Regions from separate parts of the Sporosarcina koreensis genome, predicted to be linked through region 3. Evidence: riboswitches for the same ligand, from Rfam matches in the RefSeq annotation. Region 3 holds a riboswitch; each other region holds the start of a gene.
What was found. Region 3 has a riboswitch for lysine ahead of ACFPTP_RS04490 (amino acid permease). Riboswitches for the same ligand answer to the same signal wherever they lie in the genome.
Positions count from the first base shown of each region.

Region 1: it holds a riboswitch for lysine, as region 3 does, so the genes downstream of both, ACFPTP_RS05025 (Na+/H+ antiporter NhaC family protein) here and ACFPTP_RS04490 (amino acid permease) in region 3, are expected to answer to the same signal.
Region 2: it holds a riboswitch for lysine, as region 3 does, so the genes downstream of both, dapA (4-hydroxy-tetrahydrodipicolinate synthase) here and ACFPTP_RS04490 (amino acid permease) in region 3, are expected to answer to the same signal.

Region 1 is NZ_JBHSNP010000009.1:235,447-237,720, forward strand. Features, by position in the region: gene yunB (sporulation protein YunB) at 1-422, shown strand, start outside; lysine riboswitch at 476-651, shown strand; gene ACFPTP_RS05025 (Na+/H+ antiporter NhaC family protein) at 980-2,274, shown strand, end outside.
Region 2 is NZ_JBHSNP010000002.1:223,951-226,224, forward strand. Features, by position in the region: gene dapA (4-hydroxy-tetrahydrodipicolinate synthase) at 305-1,198, opposite strand; lysine riboswitch at 1,327-1,505, opposite strand; gene ACFPTP_RS01100 (toast rack family protein) at 1,625-2,274, opposite strand, start outside.
Region 3 is NZ_JBHSNP010000009.1:121,767-124,040, forward strand. Features, by position in the region: gene ACFPTP_RS04490 (amino acid permease) at 1-1,198, opposite strand, end outside; lysine riboswitch at 1,276-1,453, opposite strand; gene ACFPTP_RS04495 (VOC family protein) at 1,603-1,851, shown strand; gene ACFPTP_RS04500 (uroporphyrinogen decarboxylase family protein) at 2,074-2,274, opposite strand, start outside.

The DNA of each region.
Region 1 (2,274 bases), 110 kb from region 3:
CGGAAAGCGGTAAGTTGGAAATGCTTCCGCTCAGCGAGAATATCGAATACGATCCGAAAGCGATGGATGGTTCCGGAGGGGTCGTCTTTTTTGTACCGATGGGGCAAGCTGCCGGTCTTCCACTGATCGGGAACTTCGGACCGAAAATACCAATCCGGTTTCATGTCATCGGGGAAGTACAGACGAACGTAGAGACTGATATTACAGAGTTCGGCATCAATAACGCAATGATTGAAGTGAATATATTGGTGAAAGTCAACGTCCAGATCGTCGTTCCGCTAGCAACACGGAGAAGCGTCGTGGAACAGCGGATACCTGTAGCCATCGGATTGATCCAAAGCCCGATTCCTCAAATTTATAATGGGGGCGGAGGCAACCCTCCGCAAATTGAAGTTCCATTCAATCCCGGCGGTAAACAATAACGGCCCTTGAAAAATGCTAAATTTGTGTTATGCTAGTATAACAAGAGGAACACCGATTAGGTAGAGGCTGCAAGGCTTATGAGTAATGGACGCGAGATTGGCATCGATGACCGCCCGTGAAAGGAAGTTTTGCCGAAGCTGGAATGGAACGCCGACCCATCCAAGCTGGGGTCATTCCGAATAGGAATGGCACTGTCATGCATATATCGCATGATGAGCTACAGATCGTACGTTAGATAAAACATCTTAGATTATCTTTCAAACGAATCGTAGAATAAGCCGACACCTGATGCACATTCTAGTGCAAAGGGTGTCGGTTTTTTTTTACGTCTAGCTCCTGGTGGTGGAAAGCTGCCTTAAATTCTGCAAAAACCGCAGAAATACGGCAAATCGAACCCATTGCAGTTCGATTTGCTCGGGTCATAAGTCAGCTCTGCTGCAAGGCAAAAAGCGCCGTTTCGCAGTTCTGCCTTATGCCTATCACAGTTAACCGCCACCATCCGCTTTTGGATTTCCCCACTACTAGTTCTTCAATCAAAAATTGGAGGAATGTTTTTATGATAGGCACTTGGGTTTCGATTTTACCGCCAATCGTGGCAATTGTGATGGTATTGGCGACGAAAAGGGTATTATTATCGCTTGGATCGGGAATTGTGACGGCAGCATTATTAGTCGCCAGTTTTGCACCGGTCGATACGTTGAAAAATCTTTGGACTGCTATGATCGTCTCTTTCTGGTCTGAAGGGGAATTGAATGTTTATAATATTTTCATCATGATCTTCATTTTATTACTAGGTGTCATTACGGCATTTGTCAGCTTGTCCGGCGGAAGCAGGGCTTTTGCGGAATGGGCGGTCAAGCGCATTAAAACGAGACGCGGTGCAAAGCTGCTCACTGTGCTGATCGGAATCCTTATTTTTGTGGATGATTATTTCAATTCATTAGCGGTCGGACAAATCGCACGTCCAATTACGGACCAGCACCGTATTTCAAGGGCGAAATTGGCGTATTTCATCGATTCAACGTCTGCACCGATTTGCGTTATTTCGCCGATTTCCAGCTGGGGAGCATTTCTGATCGGCCAATTGGCTCTGATTTTTGGCACATCTGCTGCAATCAGCTACTCGCCGCTGTCCGCGTTTCTAATGATGGCGCCGATGAACTTTTATGTCATCGCTACATTGGCAATGGTGTTCTTCTTTGCTTGGACGAATAACGATTACTTTGAAATGAAAAAACATGAGACGCGCGCCCAAGAAAAAGGAGAGCTTTTCGATCCGAAGAAAGAAATCCCTGGTCAATTGAAAGAGGATTTCCCGATTCACTCCCATGGACGTGTCATTGATTTGATTGCGCCAATCATTACACTCGTCGTTGTAACATTAGGAATGATGATTTGGACAGGCTACCGCATCGGCGGCTCGACGAGCATCTGGACGATTTTCGAAAACACGGATGTTCCGATGTCATTGGTCGTAGGTGGCCTAGCGGGAACATTATTGGCAGCGGTTCTGTACATTTCCCAAATGGGGAAAAACGAGACAGCTTCGTATAGCCTCGTAAGTAAGGCATTTTTCAGTGGTGCGGGTGCGATGATGCCGGCGATTCTCATCTTGATTTTTGCATGGGCGTTGACGCATTTGATCGGCGTGTTGGAAACAGGACCATTCCTGTCTAGCGTCGTGGAGCAGTCGAATGTTCCCGTTAACTTCCTGCCCGTCATTATGTTTATCCTTGCGGGCTTAATGGCATTTTCTACCGGGACTTCGTGGGGCTCATTCGGGATACTGCTCCCGATCGCCGGAACGATTATGATCAATGCAGAACCTGAATTGCTGCTGCCGGCGTTATC
Region 2 (2,274 bases), on a different contig from region 3:
GAATTGTTCGATGATAAAGCTGGGAGCGGGAATGTATGCTCTAGTCGTAGCCATATTGTCATTAAACGACAAAAAATAATCCATCCTTGAGTTGATGGCTCATTTAGGATGGATTATTTTCACCATTCTGCCGATCCCCTTAGGGAACTGACGATATTACATTGACCGTTCAATGTGCAACCATTGGGCGGTCTTTTTTACAATATTCTTTCTCTACCCCTACTATACGGATTCTATCCGAGTGGTTCAAGCCGTTCGAATGTACCAAAGACTGGGCTGACATATATTGAGGGCTTATAGGAACTTACGCAATTGCATTCACTTTTTCTTCATACATGGACAATGCCTGCTGCAATGAACGTTGCTGCTCTTCATTCAACGGGATCATCGGCAAACGGACGCCGCCGACTGGGACTCCTTTTAGGTTCAACGCCGCTTTGACTGGTGTTGGGTTAGGAGCTGCAAAGAGTGCTTTCATCATAGGCAACAGTCTGCGATGGTTGCTGGCAGCCTCTATCGTATTGCCGATTTTAAAGTTGCGGATCATTGTTTGCATTTCATTCCCCAACACATGGGCAGATACAGAAACGACGCCTGTACCGCCTATGGATAATACAGGAAGTGTCAGCGCATCGTCGCCGCTGTATAATGAAAAACCTTCTCGTGTACGTTCGATAATTTCGGCCATCGCGTCTAAATCACCGCTCGCCTCTTTGATGGCAACGATATTTTTTATTTCCGAAAGGCGGATGGTCGTTTCGACTGACATGTTGACAGCGCTGCGCCCGGGAATATTGTACAGCATGATCGGTAAAGAAGTGGCCGCTGCAATTGTCTTGAAATGTTGGTACAATCCTTCTTGGCAAGGCTTGTTATAGTATGGGGTGACGAGCATGATGCCGTCGACGCCTGCATCTTCCGCCTGCATCGTCAGTTCAATCGATTCCCGTGTATTATTCGAGCCTGTACCTGCAATGACCGGGACTCTTCCGTTCACAACGTCAACTGTAAACCTGAACAATTCGACCTTTTCTTCGTTCGATAACGTAGGGGATTCTCCTGTTGTTCCTGCTACCACCAAGGCATCCGATCCGTTGGCGATTAAATGATTGATCAGATTCCTTGTCGCTGGGAAATCAATTTCACCATGTTCATCAAAAGGTGTCACCATTGCTGTTACGATTTGTCCGAAATTCATTTTTTCTCCACATCCTGTCTTTTATTTTGGTAAATAAAATAGAGGGTGAAGGGCAATTGCAAATAGAACACAAAAAGCAACAACGAGGGCTCGTTGTTGCTTGAAATAATAAAATAAATTATTTCTTTGCATAAGATAGCCCTCCATATAGTTTCCTATATGACAATCCTGGACTTGTTCAACCCAGAACCAGCTTCGAGATCAATGAGTGTCTCTCCACTTCGGCAAATTCCCCTTTCCACAATCATCTTGGGACCTCATTGTCCTCCGATTGTGTACTGATGGTCTTTGCGCCTCTATCCTTACTTCAAAACTTGCGAAATAAGATATTGTTAAATTAACTATCACTATACAACGATTCGTATAAAATTGCAAGTGAAACGTGAAAATAAAGTGAATTCATTAATTGACTGTGCACGACAAAATTTATTCGGCTATCTTGAATTTGACGTCGCCGACGCCGATGTCGAGAGAGATGTCGATGATGACGTCTGCGCCTGCGTAGGCATCATTCACGTAAACACCCTCGTTCTGCTTGGTAAGATCCTTCAAATCCACTCTTCCGATCCCTTTCGAAGCGTTCACCCTAACGCCGACCTCTCTTGGAAGGATGATTGTCACGTCGCCGACACCTAAGTCCATTTTAGCCCGGAAGCCTTTTTTCCAATCGCCGCTCAGATCGATAACGGATTCACCGACACCCGCGTCGATGGAAAGGCTGTTTAATTGGAGTCCTTGAAGTTTCAATCTCGATTTCGAAACACCCATATCAACGTTCAAGTCGATAGGAATGTCATTTGTCAATTGAAGGTCCCATTCGTTATCGACCTTGCGTTTATTGAATCCCAACCTTGTTCCCGAGCCTTGTTTAATTTTGACGTTGCCGACGTCCTGCCGTTTCTTATACGACACTTTCGGCTCAAGTCTTTTGTGGTTATAGGAAAACTCCCCACTGATCCATTCCGGAGAACCGCCCTCGATGTAAAGGTTGCCGACCCCGAAGTCGATGTCCACATCCAACGCCTTCGCTTTATCCTTTTCAATCGAAATCTCATTTCCGCTAGCTTTTGCAAACC
Region 3 (2,274 bases):
TATAGGCCCTTCTGAAGCGGTAGTGACTGATTGCAATCCCTAGCCAAGTAACAAATCCAGCCATCCCCGATGCGTTCAACAACCAGACGTAAACCGTACCGTCCCCGAAGAAAGTCGATAGGAAGGCAAGGGAGCCGACTAATGTCGTGGCGATCAACGCATTGACCGGTACGCCTCTCTTATCCAATTTCCCTAAGAACTTCGGTGCATTCCCACTACGTGCCAAATCCCAAAGCATCCTCGTTGAAGCGTACATCCCCGAATTACCTGCAGATAATACAGCAGTCAAGATGATGGCGTTCATAACGGAAGCAGCAAAAGCAAATCCAGCCCGTTCAAAAACGAGTGTGAATGGGCTGACAGAAACCGACTCACTCAATAATCGTGCATCGGTATACGGAATAATCATCCCGATGACGAAAATCGCAAAGACGTAGAAAAGAAGGATGCGCCAAAATACGGAGTTCACCGCTTTTGGTATCGTCTTTTCGGGGTTTTCACTTTCACCGGCAGCGACTCCAAGCAATTCCGTACCTTGGAATGAAAACCCAGCTGCCATGAAAATGCCTAGGATGGCAAAGAATCCACCGTTGAACGGTGCATCGCCAATCGTGAAGTTTGAAAAGCCGATCGCTTCGCCGCCCATGATGCCAAAAATCATCAGAAACCCGGTAATGATGAAGATAATGACCGTCACAACTTTAATAAGTGAAAACCAAAATTCCGCTTCGCCAAAACCTTTAACGGACATATAGTTGAAGCCGAACATGATCAGAAGGGCAAGCCCGCTCCATATGAACGAAGGGCTTTCAGGAAACCAGAATTTCATGATCAAGACAACCGCTGCCAGTTCCGCGGCGATTGTGATCGCCCAGTTATACCAATAGTTCCAGCCGATCGCAAACCCGAATGCCGGATCGACGAATCGGGTGGCATATTCTTTAAATGATCCCGCCACAGGCATATAAGCCGCCATCTCCGCAAGGCTCGTCATCAGGAAGTAAACCATGATCCCGACAGCTGCATACGCCACCAATGCCCCTCCCGGCCCTGCAGTATGGATTGCCCCTCCACTTGCCAAGAAAATCCCAGTTCCAATCGAACCTCCAAGGGAAATCATCATCAGATGGCGGGCTTTTAATGTTCTTTTTAATTGGGGTGTATTCGTTGATGTTAAATTATTCTCCAAGTTGTCCACTCCTTTTTGTCAGGGAAGGTACATAAAAAACAGCCATCGAAGAAAATCGACGGCTGTTGGATATGTGCGTTAATCCTTCCGAAGATAGTTCTCCACGTTGAAAACGTGACAATGATGTTCCTATTCGAAAACATCACCAGCATGGATATCCAATGATCTACCCACACTTCGGCAACTTATCCTTTCACACGGAGTCAACAATCTCAGAGAATCTCGTCCGTCCTACTCTTATAAGCAGCAGCCTCTATCCCATCGGTGAATGGGAGTATTAAATTAATGTTTAAATTATAGGCGGATATTATTCATATTGCAATGGTAAGTATTACACATTCCTCTTCTTCAGGAGTGCGGGAATGTGTTAGAATATTTATAATTCACCATGCGATGAAAGGAGTAAGAGCTCTATGAAATATATAATATCGGAAAACATCGGATTTCAAGTGCAAAATGTTGAGGAAGCAAAATTATTCTACGAAAATGTTTTTGGATTTAAACAGCCTGAAAAGAGCTTTGTCAATGAGGTAGGATTCCGAACGGACAACAATAACATTTTCTTATTCGAAGGCGATACCAACCTCGGACCCGTAATGGAAGTTTTCGTAGAGGAACTTGAAAAAGCGAAGCAGCATTTGGTTGAAAATGGATGCGCCTGAATCGCAAGCTACATGCGTAGTCGCTGAAGTATAAGAGCCTTGGAAGAGGTTCATATTAAATAATCATTTAATGTGTAGGTTAAAAATAAACGAGAACACAGCTAGTTTAAGATTAGCTGTGTTCTCGTTTTATTATTTCTTTTTGTAAAAGAAGCTCCCCTTAATTTTATGTGAATTATTTCTAAAGTGGGGGATTTGTTGATGTTATATTGTTTAAGCTAGTTAATTTACTTCTAATTTCTCTACAATTTTTCTTGCAAGAATCAATTTTTCTTCTGGAATACTTAAAGGGACAACACAGCCTGGACCGAAGATGATTTTATTATCGCCTACTTGGTCTAAAGCATCTTTAAAGTGGGCAGATAAATCTGCATCCGTACCATTTGCAAGTACACCATTCTCATCAATGCCACCAATTAGAAT